Regions from separate parts of the Cupriavidus sp. GW822-FHT06G04 genome, predicted to be linked through region 2. Evidence: riboswitches for the same ligand, from Rfam matches in the RefSeq annotation. Region 2 holds a riboswitch; the other holds the start of a gene.
What was found. A riboswitch is a leader RNA that binds a small molecule or an ion and turns the genes downstream of it on or off. The one in region 2 is predicted to bind glycine.
Positions count from the first base shown of each region.

Region 1 (7,660 bases), on a different contig from region 2:
ACCTGGGCATCGACCTCGACGCCACGCGCCGCAAGCGCCGGCAATTCGCCTGCACCTGTCCGGACTGGAGCGAGCGCAAGCCGCATCTTGGCGGGGCGCTCGGCGCGGCGTTGCTGCAAGCGCTGCTGCAGCGCGGCTGGATCGAAGCCACCACGCGCTCGCGCGCGCTGCGCGTCACCCCGCACGGGCAGCGCGAAATCGGCAAAATGGCCGCTTGAGCCAAGTTTCGACATCAAAGGAGAAAGGAGCAGCACATGTCGATCGAACTGGAAGACGACGCACAGGACGCCGTGAGCCGGCTGTTTGCGCTGATCAATCTTGGCGATTCGCAGCAGAGCGCGCGTCATCTGGCGCTGCTGGAAGAGGCGCTCGAAGACGCCGAGGAAGACGAGGCCGACGCGGAAGCGCTGCTTTACCAGATCAAGGAAATCATCGACTGGGAAGCAGGTTTCTACGTCGACTGGAAAGACGTGGAATCGTTTATCGGCTGCCTGAACCAGCTCTGCGAACGCATCGATCTGGAAATCGACTGGGGCACCGACGATCCCGAAGACGAGGATTTTCTGGAAGGCACCAGCGTGCCCGAACTGATGGAGCTGGCCACGGACCAGTTGCGCGTGGCGGGCTACACGCTATGGAACTGGGATACCGGCGGCGATGCCTACGCGGGCTGGATTACGCGCAGCGAGGATGACGACGAAATGCTGGAAATCGCCGAAACACTCGCCTTCGATCTGCGCAGCGGCGATCAGCCGTACTGAGCCTGGCGCAGACGCACGGCGCAATCGGCTTCGACAAGTTTGCGCCAATGTGCGCTGCCGATGGCGCGCGGCTCCGGCGATCCGTCGGTGGGCGCGCGCGATTCGCGGCGAGCCGCCGCTATTCCAGCGACAGCACCGTGGGCGTGCCGTCGTCGCCCGCCGGTTGCTCGACGATCGATGCCTGGGCGGCTTCCGGCAGCGGCGTGGCGCGCGGTGCGGGGCGGCGCGTTTCCGGCACGCCGAGCGTTTCTTCCAGCGCGTTCAGGAATGCCCGCACGCTGGCCGGCATCAGTTTGCGGGCGGGCATCAGCACGTAAACCTTCAGCGGCGACGAACTGTAGCCCGGCAGTACGCGCACCAGTTGCCCTTGCACCAGTTGTTCATGCACGAAACGCGGCGACAGGCGCGTGATGCCAAGCCCATCCACCGCAGCCTTGAGCCGCACTTCCGCGTTGTGCGTGCAAATGCGCGGTTGCACATCCATCGAAAACGTTTCCACGTGGTCGCGCAGGAATTCCCAATGCGTGTCGTCCAGATTGCCGACCGTCGGCCAGCCAACCAGATCCTGCGGCGAGCGAGGCAGACCGCGCTCGCGGATAAGTGACGGCGCGGCGTAGAAGGCGCGCTCGATCAGCACCACGCGCTTGCTGGCGAAAGAGCTGTCGTGCAGGCCCGTGTCGGTCATCACGAAGGCGAGGTCATAACCGTGGCGAATCAGGTCGGGCTGATCCCAACTGACGTCGAGCTGTACGCGTAGCGATGGATGCTGCTTGAGCAGACGATTCAGCGTGGGTGACAAATGCTGCGAGCCCACTTCATACGGCGTGGCGATGCGGATGGTGCCACTGACCTCGTCGCTGACCGATGCCGCTTCCGCGCTGATTTCCCGCAGCGCGCCAAACAGTGGCGAAACGCGATCGTAGAGTTGCTGGCCGCGCTGCGTCACGCGCACGCGGCGCGTGGTGCGCTCGAACAGGCGCACGCCCAATTGCCCCTCCAGGCGTGCCACCGCGGCGCTTGCCGACGACTTTGGAACTTCCGCCAGTTCGGCCCCCTGCGTGAAGCCCCCACCTTCCACCACGCGGCAGAAGATTTCCCAGTCTTTCCAGTCAATCGATTTCATGCGACACCTTCATACGATATTTTTCTCAGTCAGACACCGGGAAAACCCTGATCGGTGCGCGCGATTGTCCCACAACGCGAACAATGATGAAGCCCATGTCCACAGCATGGCTATTTCAGCAGCATGACAGCGAGATGACGTTTGCCGATTTTTGTCTCGTATGCACCACTCATGCATATCGGGAAAGCCATGATTGAGAATCGGTCTCATTTGCCTCTAGCATCCACACGTCGCCCGATCAGGGGCTTTTTGCTGGAGTTGGCATGAACAAGACCACCGCATTTGCCGCATTGGCCATCGTGGCCGCAGGCGGAACGTTTTCCACTGCTGCACTGGCCGGCGCCAACTGCGAAAAACATCCCAAGTCGGAATGGATCTCGGAGGCCGACGCCAAGGCAAAAATCGAAGCCCAGGGCTACAACATCAAGAAGTTCAAGATCGACGGCAATTGCTACGAGATCTACGGCACCACCAAGGACGGCAAGAAAGCCGAGATCTACTTCGATACCAAGACGCTCGACATCGTCAAATCCGAAATCGGGAAGTAGGCATGGGCGTTCCGGCTGCAGACGCGCGCGGCTGGGTCCGTGTCTGGGATCCGGTGGTGCGCATTACGCACTGGGGCGTGGCCGCCATCGTGTGCTATGACCTGATCGACGATTCGGGCGGGCCGTGGCACCGCTATGTCGGCTATGTTGCAGCCGGGCTCGTGCTGGCGCGCATCGCGTGGGGTTTCGTGGGTAGCGAGCACGCGCGCTTTGGCGCGTGGCTGCCGCGTCCCGCTGGCGTGCTCGCCTATGGCCGCGCATTGATGCAAGGCCGTGCGCCGCGCTTTGTCAGCCACACGCCGCTGGGCGCCGTGACGATGCTGGCGATGTGGGCGCTGATCCTGGCCCTGGCGGTCACCGGCTGGATGTCGCGCCTGGACCCGTTCTGGGGTGAAGACTGGCCCATCGACATCCATCGCTGGCTGTCCAACGCGCTGCTCGGGCTGGTTCTGCTGCACATCGCGGCCGCTATCGCCATGAGCATCAAGGGCCGCGAAAATCTCGTCGCCGCCATGCTGACGGGCCGCAAGCGGCGCGGCAGCGAACTTCCGCCGCAGCGCTGAGCCATCAAAGCGACGCACCAGACGACTCACGAAACGATCGCCGAACGATCCTGTCCGCATCGCCATGATCCGGGGCGCGCAACGGGCGTACCATGTGCCGACCGCCGATGCCCCGCCCTGTGCGGCACCGGCTTGTGCCCCCTACGCAATCGGAGAATGGCAATGAAAATCCTGATGGTGCTGACCTCTCACGACCAGCTCGGCAATACCGGCAAGAAGACGGGATTCTGGCTGGAAGAGTTTGCCGCGCCCTACTACGTGTTCAAGGATGCGGGCGTCCAGATAACGCTGGCATCGCCCAAGGGCGGCCAGCCGCCGATCGATCCGAAGAGCGACGATCCGGGCGCGCAGACCGATGCGACGCGTCGCTTCCAGGCCGACGCCGAAGCGCGCCGCGAACTGGCGTCGACAAGGACGCTCGACCAGGTCGATGTTGGCGATTTCGACGCCGTGTTTTATCCGGGCGGCCACGGCCCACTGTGGGATCTCGCCGAAGACAAGCGGTCGATCGCGTTGATCGAGGCATTCGACCGCGCCGGCAAGCCGGTCGGGGCGGTATGCCATGCGCCCGGCGTGCTGCGTCACGTGAAAGGCGCCGATGGGCAGCCGCTGGTCAAGGGCCGCAACGTCACCGGCTTCACCAATTCCGAAGAAGAGGCCGTGCAATTGACCAACGTGGTGCCGTTTCTGGTGGAAGACATGCTCAAGCAGCATGGCGCGAATTTCTCGCGGACCGACGATTGGGGCAGCTACGCGATCACCGATGGGAAACTGGTCACGGGCCAGAATCCCGCATCGTCGGAAGCGGCCGCGCATGCATTGTTGAAACTGCTGGGCAAGTAAGCACGCCGGGTGCCGGCGCGGATGCCGCGTGATCGCGGCGCGGTTCGGGTGTGAGCGCGGCGTTGGCGCAACAGCCAGCGCACCGCCAAACACACGATCGCATAGCCGAATCGCCAAAAGCTGTGGCATAGTTGCCGCCATTGAATGCGCGATATCGGGAGAGCCCGTGCCAGCCGCCTGGCAGGTACGGCGCCGAAGGAGCAACCGCCCCGGAAACTCTCAGGCAAACGGACCGGTATCGCTATTGCACTCTGAAGAACTGCCGGCGCGCACGTCCGCCGGCGGTACCGAAGGAGCAAGCGGTGCGCGGCTACCCGCCGGGCATGGCGAAATCTCTCAGGTCAAGGACAGAGGGGGCGTCCACGACAGCGCATGGTGCGCCGTGGACTGCCATCCCATGACGTCCTGAAAGACCTTTCCATGAAAACCATTGCAGTAATTGGCGGCGGAATTACCGGCGTCACGACCGCTTACGCGCTGGCCCGGCGCGGTTTCTCCGTCACGCTGTTCGAACGCCACCGCTATGCGGCGATGGAGACGTCGTTTGCCAATGGCGGCCAGTTGTCGGCGTCGAATGCGGAAGTCTGGACGCACTGGTCGACGCTCGTTAAAGGCATCAAATGGATGCTGCGCAACGATGCCCCGCTGCTGGTGAATCCGCGCCCGTCATGGCACAAGCTGAGCTGGTTCGGCGAGTTCATCGCATCGATCCCGCACTATCGTGCCAACACAATCGAAACCGCGCGTCTGGCCATCGCCGCGCGTCAGCATCTGTTCGACTGGGCGCAGGCCGAAGGCATCGACTTCGACCTGAAGCGACGCGGCATCCTGCATATTTACCGCAACAAGGCCGGGTTCGATCATGCCGGCCGCGTATCGGCGCTGCTGGCCGAAGGCGGACTGGAACGCCGGGCGGTCACGCCCGACGAAATGCGCGCGATCGAGCCAACACTGGCGGGGCGCTATTACGGCGGCTACTACACCGAGAGCGACGCCACCGGCGACATCCACAAGTTCACCACCGGCCTGGCCGCGGCCATCGACCGGCATGGCGTAGAGACGCTGTACAACCAGGACGTGCGCAGCGTATCCACCACGGGTCGCCGCGCGACAGTGATAACGGCGCAGGACGGCCTGCCGGCCTCGCGTGAATTCGACGGCGTGGTGGTGTGCGCGGGCGTGGGCAGCCGCGCCTTTGCCCGGCAGTTGGGCGATCGCGTGAACATCTATCCGGTCAAGGGCTATTCGATCACGGTGAACCTGACCGACGCGCAAAGCCAGGCGGGTGCGCCGACCGTAAGCCTGCTGGACGACGAAACCAAGCTTGTGACGAGCCGGCTCGGCGCGGACCGCTTCCGCGTGGCTGGCACCGCCGAGTTCAACGGCGTCAATCGCGACATCCGCGCAGACCGGATTCGTCCGCTGATCGACTGGGTGCATCAGTGTTTCCCCGGCGTCAGCACGCGCAGCGTGGTGCCATGGGCGGGCCTGCGACCGATGATGCCGAACATGATGCCGCGCGTGGGCCGCGGGCATGCCGCCAATGTGTTCTACAACACCGGGCACGGGCATCTGGGCTGGACATTGTCGGCGGTCACCGCCGAAATGGTCGGCGATGTGGTGCGGCAGTCGGTTGCGCCGGAGGCGCGCGTAACGATGGGGAACCTGGCGGTGGGACGGCGTTAGGCCCACCCGTGCGCGACCCCGGGATTGCGCCAGCAGGCGCAATCCTTTCGAGTCCCCGCGGCAAGTCCGCAGGGACTTCCCTTTCTGGGCCGGAAATGAAAAAGCCCTGCTCGTTGAGCAGGGCTTTCGAATTGGTGCCCAGAAGAGGACTCGGTCACCCATGCGCGACCCCGGGATTGCGCCAGCAGGCGCAATCCTTTCGAGTCCTCGCGGGAAGTCCGCAGGGACTTCCCTTTCTGGGCCAAGAAATGAAAAAGCCCTGCTCGTTGAGCAGGGCTTTCGAATTGGTGCCCAGAAGAGGACTCGAACCTCCACAGTGTTGCCACCGCTAGGACCTGAACCTAGTGCGTCTACCAATTCCGCCATCTGGGCTTCGTCTCGCAGCATGGCTGCTGCGATGCGAGCGCCGAATTCTACAGAAGCCTTTGGAATTTGCAAGCGCTTTGTTGCGGCGATTCGCGTTAGTTGCTTTGCAAGCCCAGATAGACACTGCCGTCGATCACGTAGCGATTGCGGCCGGCGCGTTTGGCGCGGTACATCGCGCTGTCAGCGCGGTGCAGCAGCGGCTCCAGGCGCGGGGCTTCCGGCACGTCGCATACCGCGCCCACGCTGATCGTGACCAGCGGCTGCACCGGCGTGCCGTTGTGCGGAATGCCCAGGTCGCGTACGGCGGCCACCATGTTGCGCGCCACGCGGCGCGTCTCGTCAAGATCGGAATCCGGCAGTATCACGGCGAATTCCTCGCCGCCCAGCCGCGCGCAGAACTGCTCGCCGCGCAGCACGCCCGTCAGTGCCTCGGCCACCTTGCGCAGGCATTCGTCGCCAACCGGATGACCATAGAGATCGTTGTATTGCTTGAAGAGATCGACATCGAGGATCAGCAGGCCCACTTCCTTGCCAAGTTCGTGAGCGCGCGCCACCACGTCGAGCGAGGCGCGCTGGAAGAAGCGGCGGTTCGGAATATTCGTCAGCGCGTCGATGTCGAGATCGGCCTGCACGCGCGACAGTTGCTCCTCGGTTTCGCCAAGCTGGGTGGCCAGCGCGCGCTCGCGCGATTGATAGCGGCGGATGTCGCGCATGAACACCAGCATGCCGATTTCCTTGCCGTCCATCCGGCACACCGGCTCGGCGGTGAGTTCAAGGCCGGCGCGTTCCACGATATGGGGATTGGCATCGCCGGCCGCGGTCAGCACTTCGTCCCACTCGGGCGGACAAAGCTGGCCGCGCCGGATCTCGGGCAGCAGGCGCACCGCGGCGGGATTGAATTCGACGATGCGCCCGCCCGCGCCCAGAATCACGCAGCCCTCGCGGATCGTGTCGAACACGCGCAGCCGCGCATAGTGGCCGATGTCATCCAGATGCGTGCGCAGCGCGCACAGCCAGACCAGCACCGCCATCAGCGAAAACGTGGCCGGCGTGAGATCGCCCCCGAGCGGGCCCGTCCAGCGATACAGGTAGGCGATATGCGCCATCAGCGGCAGCATCAGTCCGGCCACCAGCACATTGCGTCCGCGCCGGGACAGCGCCGCATTGGGAACATCGGCGGTGAGCAAAAAATACAAGCTCAGCGCCAGCAGCGCGTAAACCCAGCCCGCGGCGACCGTATAGCCGATGCCATGCCGGAACACCGCCCCGGGCGACACGCCGCGCGGCATCAGCTCGATCGACGTCCAGATCAGGTGATGGTGTTCGTTTGTAAATACCAGCAGCAGCGTCAGTACTGCTGCCAGCACGGGCACGCACAGCAACGACCACGGCACCACGTAGCGCGGCCGGCTGACGTGGACCATCGCCACCAGCCAGCCGATCGGCACGGCGACGATGCCCAGGTACTGGAACTTTGCCCAGAAAATGCGTCCGGCCAGCGTGGTCTCGCTGATTTCCAGCAGTCGGCCGCCGCTCCAGATCGCCACGCCCGCGGACAGCACCAGAAATGCGCGCACCGTGGGATCGTCCCGCCGTGGCCATGCGGCGACGGCCATGCCCACACTGCAAACGACGGCAATGGTCAGGCAAAGGACGAGAGGATACGATGGCATGGAAATTGACCGGAGCGAATGACAGCCCCGGGGCACTGCGGAGCGGCTCATTATAGGCTGGCGCCGTCGCGCCCAGAACGCGTGCACGCCGCCACGC
Region 1 covers NZ_JBXALD010000010.1:85,991-93,650, forward strand. The annotation lists gene AC1RKI_RS21655 (ArsR/SmtB family transcription factor) at 1-218, shown strand, start outside; gene AC1RKI_RS21660 (DUF6630 family protein) at 255-761, shown strand; gene AC1RKI_RS21665 (LysR family transcriptional regulator) at 880-1,884, opposite strand; gene AC1RKI_RS21670 (PepSY domain-containing protein) at 2,148-2,432, shown strand; gene AC1RKI_RS21675 (cytochrome b/b6 domain-containing protein) at 2,435-2,995, shown strand; gene AC1RKI_RS21680 (type 1 glutamine amidotransferase domain-containing protein) at 3,158-3,838, shown strand; glycine riboswitch at 3,984-4,083, shown strand; gene AC1RKI_RS21685 (D-amino acid dehydrogenase) at 4,259-5,524, shown strand; tRNA gene AC1RKI_RS21690 (tRNA-Leu) at 5,810-5,896, opposite strand; gene AC1RKI_RS21695 (GGDEF domain-containing protein) at 5,986-7,563, opposite strand.
Region 1: linked by a shared signal. The riboswitch ahead of AC1RKI_RS21685 (D-amino acid dehydrogenase) and the one ahead of gcvT (glycine cleavage system aminomethyltransferase GcvT) in region 2 are both predicted to bind glycine.

Region 2 (7,660 bases):
GCTTCCAACTGGTCGATCATTTCGCGATAGCCGACGGTCTGGTCCAGCGGCGCGAACGGATGGATGTTGCTGAACTCGGGCCACGTCACCGGAATCATCTCGCTGGTGGCGTTGAGCTTCATCGTGCAGGAACCCAGCGGAATCATCGTGCGGTCCAGCGCCAGGTCCTTGTCGGCCAGGGAGCGCAGATAGCGCAGCATCTCGTGCTCGGCATGATGCGTGTTGAACACCGGGTGCGTCAGGTATGCGCTCTGGCGCGCCAGCGCGGCCGGGAAGCCATCGGCGACCGAGGCCTCGGTCTTGTCGAAGTCGGGCGTGGGCTTGCCGTGCGCGAAGATTTCCCACAACGCGATGACGTCGTCGCGCGATGCGGTTTCATCGAGCGAGATGCCGATGCGCGTGGCGCCCGCGTGGCGCAGGTTGATGCCGCGCGCCGTGGCGGCCGCGTGGAACGCCTCGGTGTTGAAGCCGGTCTCCAGCGTCAGCGTGTCGAAGTAGGTGTCGTTCAGCGGGGCGTGGCCCAGCGTCTTCAGGCCGGCCGCCAGCGTGGCGGTCAGGCGATGCACGCGCTGCGCAATGCGCTTGAGGCCCTGCGGGCCATGGTAGACCGCGTACATCGACGCCATCACGGCCAGAAGAACCTGCGCCGTGCAGATGTTCGACGTGGCCTTCTCGCGGCGGATATGCTGCTCGCGCGTCTGCAGCGCCAGGCGATACGCCTTGTTGCCTTGCGCGTCGATCGTCACGCCCACCAGACGGCCCGGCATCGATCGCTTGAAATCGTCCTTCACGGCCATGTAACCCGCATGCGGACCGCCGAAGCCCAGCGGCACGCCAAAGCGCTGCGAGTTGCCGACGGCGACGTCCGCACCCCATTCGCCGGGCGCGGCGATCAGCGTGAGCGCCAGCAGGTCGGCGGCTGCCACCACCAGGCCGCCCGCGGCGTGCACGGCGTCGGCAATCGCGCGATAGTCGGCCACGTCGCCGTTGACGCCCGGGTATTGCAGCAGCACGCCGAACGCGTTGGCCTGTGCGGCGTCCACGGCGGCGCCAACCTTGACCTCGATGCCCAGCGGCAGCGCGCGTGTGCGGATCACTTCCAGCGTCTGCGGCAGCACGTCGTCCGCCACGTAGAACGTGTTCGACGCATGCTTGTTCACGCGCTGCAGCAGCGTCATGGCTTCCGCGGCCGCGGTGCCTTCGTCCAGCATCGAGGCGTTGGCGATATCGAGGCCGGTCAGGTCCGTGATCATCTGCTGGAAGTTCAACATCGCTTCCAGGCGGCCCTGCGAGATTTCAGGCTGGTACGGCGTGTACGCGGTGTACCAGGCGGGATTCTCGAAGATGTTGCGCAGCACCACGCCCGGCGTGATCGTGTTGTAGTAGCCCTGGCCGATAAAGCTCTTGAGCACGCGATTCTTGCCGGCCAGGCCGCGCAGCTTGGCCAGCGCGGCTTCCTCGGTCAGCGGGGCGGTGAATTCGCCGAGCGACATGCCGTCGCGGCGGCGGATGGCGGCGGGCACCACGGCGTCGATCAGCGCCTCGCGGCTGTCGTAGCCAAGCACCTTGAGCATGTGTTGCTGTTCGGCGGCGTCCGGGCCGATATGACGGGAAGCGAAGGCGTCGCGCGCCTCCAGTTCGGCCAGCGTGGGCCGTGCACCTTGTGCGGCAGCGTTCATGGGAAGCGGGGCGTTCATGGCAAGAATCTCGGGGGGGCGCGGCGGCCGGTGGTCGGCCGGACCGCCGCGCGGGGCATCAAACCGTCGGGGTGTCAGGCGCCGACGCTGGCCTTGTAGGCGTCGACGTTCATCAGGCCGTTCACGTCGTCGGCGTTGGCCGGCTTGAGCTTGAACAGCCATGCGTCGAAGGCGTTGGCATTGACCGATTCGGGCGAGGCCGACGCGGCGTCGTTGGTGGCGATGACTTCGCCGGCCACCGGGGCATAGATGTCGGAGGCCGCCTTGACGGACTCGACCACGGCCAGTGCGTCGCCGGCGCCCACCGACTTGCCTACCTCGGGCAGTTCCAGGAAGACGATGTCGCCCAGCGCATCCTGCGCGTGATCGGTAATGCCGATGGTCAGCGTGCCGTCGGCTTCAACGCGCACCCATTCGTGCGACTCGGTGTATTTCAGGTCAGCGGGGAAATTCATGAGGTTCTCCGTCAATGCAGTGTGATTCTTGTTTCCGGCACCCGGCCGCTGCCAAAGGGCTCGCGCAGCGCGGGTGAAAGGGCGACCGTTGGATGTGAAGCGGGGCCGATGCCTCAGCTCACGAGTGCCTTGCCATTGCGCACAAACGGCAGTTTAACCACAGTCGCGGTCAGTTTGCGGTCGCGGATTTCTACTTGTACGTCGGTGCCGGGCGCAACGTCCTTGGGCAGGCTGGCAAAGGCGATCGATTGCTGCAGCGACGGGCTGAAGGTGCCGCTGGTGATTTCCCCGGGGCCGGCCGCGGTGATCACTTTCTGGTGCGCGCGCAGCACGCCGCCCTTGTCGCGCAGGATCAGCCCGGCGAAGGTCTTGCACTGGCCGCTGGCCAGCAGTGCCGATTTGCCTACGAAATCGCGCTCGCTCGCCAGATCGACGGTCCACGCCAGCCCGGCGTCGAGCGGAGAGGTGTGGATATCCATGTCCTGGCCGTACAGGTTCATGCCGGCTTCCAGGCGCAGCGTGTCGCGTGCGCCCAGGCCAGCCGGGCGCACGCCCGCGGCCGACAGCTTTTCCCAGATGCCCGCCACATTCTCCGCGGGCACCACCAGTTCGAAGCCATCCTCGCCGGTGTAACCGGTGCGCGCGATCATCAGTTCGCCCATTTCGGGGTCTTGCACGACCAGCGCGTTGAACGGCTTCAGGGCGTCGGCAGGTTGCGTGGAAGGGAAAGCCTGGTAGACCTTGGCGCGCGCATTCGGGCCCTGCACCGCCACGATGGCGAGCTTGCCGACGCTGGCCGGCGCCACGTCACCGCGTCGCGGTGTGATCGTCACGCGGGCGTCGGTGGCCACGTTGCGCGACTGGATCCACTCGATGTCGCCGATGGCGGTGCTGGCGTTGACGACCAGACGGAAATGGTCTTCGGCGAAGAAGTAGACGATCAGGTCGTCGATCACGCCGCCTTTTTCGTCGAGCATGCACGAATACAGCGCCTTGCCCGGCGTTTGCAGCTTGTCCACATTGTTGGCCAGCAGGCCGCGCAGGAATGTGCGGGTGTTGGCACCGGTCAGGTCGACCACGCACATGTGCGAGACGTCGAACATGCCGGCGTCGGCGCGTACGGCGTTGTGTTCCTCGATCTGCGAACCGTAGTTGACCGGCATGTCCCAGCCGCCGAAGTCGACCATGCGGGCGCCAAGTGCGCGGTGGATGGCATTGAGGGGCGTGGCCTGGAGCGTCATGGATATCCTCGGAGGCGGTTTCGAAAACGAAAAAGGGTCATCCGCCGCAGCGCTCGGCCGCACAAAAGTGCGAACGATCCGGTGCGGCGGATGACCCCTCTGTCCTCGATACCTGAGAGATTACGAAGCCTTGGCTTCGTGCGCCCCTTCGGTGGACATGCTCACCAGGCGTGACGCCGTGGCGGATGTCGCTCTCCAGAGTGCGGCATGCATTGTGTGCATGTTGCATGCCGATCCGGTCGGTCCATGGTGCCTGAGAGTTTTCGGGTGGTTCCCCTTCGGCGGCGCAGTCGCTGCGCGCTCTCCCGGCCGGATGCGCGAGAATGTACGGGACCGTCCTACCTTTGTCAAACGGCCCCTGACAACGGAGATGCCGGTCCCGTCCGTGCGCCGCGCAGGGCTATCAGCGGCGGTCCTTGGTCACCACGTTACCCACCACGCCGCCCACGGCCGCGCCGCCGAGCGTGCCGAGCGCGCTGCCGTCGGTCAGGACCGCGCCGCCCAGCGCACCTGCGCCCGCACCGATCGCGGTGTTGCGCTGCTTGGGCGTCATGTCCGCACAGCCGGCAAAGGTCACAAGCGTTGCGCCGATCAGGGCGACTTTCGAAAGGGTGCGAAGCGTCTTCATGTTGGGCTCCTTCTTTTCATCGAATGCCATCGTTTGCGATGTGTTGAGTGTCCGCCGCGCCGGTCGCGCAACGCGCAAAACCGCGCGGTCGTGACAGGTAAGAGGCAATCTCCATGCCCCAACCGAGCCCGATTTACGATTGTTACCTGCCTGAAACGCCTCCTGTCGGACGCCGCCCGACACCGTAGCCGCGTGTTAACATCCTCGCCTCCGCCGCGCGGTCTTTCGCGCGTGCATCTTTCGTCATCCCGCCTGTTTCGATTTCCCGCCCCATGACCCACGGACTGAACGCCGCGCAATCCGAAGCTGTGCGCTATCTGGATGGCCCCTGCCTTGTGCTGGCGGGCGCCGGCTCGGGCAAGACGCGCGTGATCACGCAGAAAATTGCGCACCTTATCGAGGACAAGGGGTTCGAGCCGCGCCATATCGCCGCCGTCACGTTCACCAACAAAGCGGCGAAAGAGATGCAGGAGCGTATCGCGAAGCTCATGGAGGGCAAGATCACGCGGGAAGGTAAGCGCATTCCGCTCAAGCAGCTCACCGTTTGTACGTTTCACTCGCTCGGCGTGCAAATCTTGCGCATGGAAGCCGAGCATGTCGGGTTGAAGCCGCAGTTTTCCATCATGGATTCGGACGACTGTTTCGGCCTGGTGCAGGAGCAGCTTGGCACCACCGACAAGAAGTTGATCCGCCGCGTGCAAAGCACGATTTCGCTGTGGAAGAACGGCATGGTCGATCCCGAAACCGCGCTGGCACAGGCCGCCGATGCCGACGAGCACCAGGCCGCGATGGTGTATCGCAACTACGTGGCGACGCTGCACGCTTACCAGGCGGTTGATTTCGACGACCTGATCCGCCTGCCGGCCGAGTTGTTCGCGCGTGACGAGGCGGTGCGTCTGAAATGGCAGAACCGGCTGCGCTATTTCCTGGTCGACGAATACCAGGACACCAACGCGTGCCAGTATCAGTTGCTCAAGCTGCTGGCCGGCGGATCGCATCTGCGCGCGGCGGCCTTCACGGCCGTGGGCGACGATGACCAGGCCATCTATGGCTGGCGTGGCGCCACGCTCGATAACCTGCGCCTGCTGCAAACCGATTTCCCGGACCTCAAGGTCATCAAGCTCGAACAGAACTACCGCTCCACGGTGCGCATCCTGGAAGCGGCCAACGCGGTGATCGCCAACAATCCGAAACTGTTCGACAAGAAACTGTGGTCCGAGCACGGCATGGGCGATCCGATCGCCGTGCATCCGATGAACGACGAGGAGCACGAGGCGGAATCGGTGGTGTTTCGCCTGTCGGCGCACAAGTTCGAACGCCGCGCGCAGTTTCGCGACTACGCGATTCTCTATCGCGGCAATCACCAGGCGCGCCTGTTCGAACAGATTTTGCGCCGCGAGCGGATTCCGTATGTGTTGTCGGGCGGCCAGAGTTTCTTCGACAAGGCGGAAATCAAGGACATCTGCGCCTATCTGCGCCTGATTGCCAATCCCGACGACGATCCCGCGTTCATCCGTGCCATCACCACCCCGCGCCGCGGCGTGGGTAACACCACGCTGGAAGCCTTGGGCACGTTTGCAGGACAGGCCAAGGTGTCGCTGTTCGAAGCGGCGATGATGGGCGGCATCGAGGCCAAGCTGCAGCCGCGCCAGCTGGAACCGCTGCGCGTGTTTTGCGAATCGATGGTGCGGCTGGCCGATCGCGCCGCGCGCGACCCTGCCACCGTGGTACTCGACGACCTGATGGAAGGCATCCACTACGAGGCGTACCTGTACGACACCTTCGACGAACGCCAGGCGCAATCGCGCTGGACCAACACGCTGGAATTTCTCGACTGGCTCAAGCGCAAGGGCACGCGCCCGGAGCCGGACGGCGAGGGCGAGGCCACCGGCTTCGACAACGCCGATGGCTTTGCCGACGAGGGCAAGAACCTGCTCGAACTGACGCAGACCGTGGCGCTGATGAGCATGCTCGAAGGCCGCGAGGAAGACCCCGACGCGGTGCGGCTGTCGACGCTGCATGCGTCCAAGGGCCTCGAATATCCGCACGTATTTCTGGTTGGCGTGGAGGAGGGCATCCTGCCTCACGCGCGCGAAGACGAAGAGATGGGCGACGACAAGATCGAGGAAGAGCGCCGCCTGATGTACGTCGGCATCACGCGGGCCCAGCGCAGCCTGCAGATCACGTGGTGCAAGAAACGCAAGCGCGCGCGGGAGACCTATTCGTGCGAGCCGTCGCGCTTCATCGCCGAAATGAAGCTCGAAGACGGCCCCGCGCCGCAGGACCAGACGCCGGCGATGAGCCCGAAGGACCGGCTGGCCGGGCTGAAGGCGCTGCTCGGCAAGCCCGCCACGGGTGGCGCCTGATACAAGCCCGACAAGATTCCGGGCATCAAGCTCAATAGGATTGGCGTCGCGCGAAACGTCTCGACGTTTCTTGCGCCACACCGCGCCTACCCTTCGGTGGCGGTGTAGCTGGGCGAGCATGCTGGCCCGGCTTCTTCCCTGTTGAACGCTCCCGGCTGCGGCAGCACCGGGGGCGTTTTTTTCTTATGCGTCGCCCGCCCGCATGGCGAATACCGCACGTATCAGGATTGATACAAAACCGGCATCGCCTGTAAGAAGCAAGCTGGTAAATTGGCGCTCCTGACAGTGTCCGGCGCCGACCGGCGCTGCCTGGCTTTTCGTCTGGTTTGCCCCCGCGGCCACACCCGCACTGCGCTCTCATCATGGATCTGTCTCCCGCTCTGCCCATCCGCCTCCTGGTTGTCGACGACGATCCCCAGATCCGCACCATGCTGGCCGAATATCTCGCCACGTTCGGCATGGAAGCCGACGGCGCGGACGGCGGCGCCGCCATGCGCACCGCCATGACGCAGCACGATTACGACCTGCTCATCCTGGACCTGTCGCTCCCGGGAGAAAACGGCCTGACGTTGTGCCGCGAGATTCGCGATAGCAGCGACCTTCCGGTGATCATGCTGACCGCGCGCACCGAACTGGCCGACCGCGTGGTCGGTCTCGAAGTCGGTGCCGACGACTATGTGACCAAGCCGTTCGAAATGCGCGAACTGGTGGCGCGCATCCACACCGTGCTGCGGCGCAGCCGGGGCGAGACACGACGTCCGGCGCCGGTGACGGGCGGACATGAAACGCGCTTTGCGAATTGGCGCCTGAACACCACGCTGCGCCAGTTGGTGGACGCGGAAGACACCGTGGTGCCGCTGTCGAACGCGGAGTTCCGCCTGCTGCTGACCTTTATCGAGCATCCCAATCGCGTGCTCGATCGCGAGATGCTGATCAACAATGCACGCGGGCGCGACCTTGACGTCTTCGACCGCAGCATCGACTTGCTGGTCTCGCGCCTGCGCCAGAAGCTGCGCGACGATCCGCGCGATTCGGCCCTGATCCGCACCGTGCGCGGCGAAGGGTACGTGTTCACCGGCAACGTGGAGCACTGATCCGATGGCCGCCGTCACTCCGCCGTCCGCCGACGCCGACGGCGTCGCGGCCATCAAGCCCGCTTCCGGCAGCGACGCGCGCGTGCCGCGCAGACGCTTCAACTCGATGTTCATGCGGCTGTTCTTCGTCATGGCCGCCATCATGCTCGCCGTTCACATCCTGGGCGTGACCGTGATCG
Region 2 covers NZ_JBXALD010000014.1:47,421-55,080, forward strand. The annotation lists gene gcvP (aminomethyl-transferring glycine dehydrogenase) at 1-1,697, opposite strand, end outside; gene gcvH (glycine cleavage system protein GcvH) at 1,772-2,152, opposite strand; gene gcvT (glycine cleavage system aminomethyltransferase GcvT) at 2,266-3,393, opposite strand; glycine riboswitch at 3,483-3,602, opposite strand; glycine riboswitch at 3,624-3,711, opposite strand; gene AC1RKI_RS25805 (YMGG-like glycine zipper-containing protein) at 3,797-4,021, opposite strand; gene AC1RKI_RS25810 (UvrD-helicase domain-containing protein) at 4,294-6,387, shown strand; gene AC1RKI_RS25815 (response regulator) at 6,750-7,481, shown strand; gene AC1RKI_RS25820 (ATP-binding protein) at 7,486-7,660, shown strand, end outside.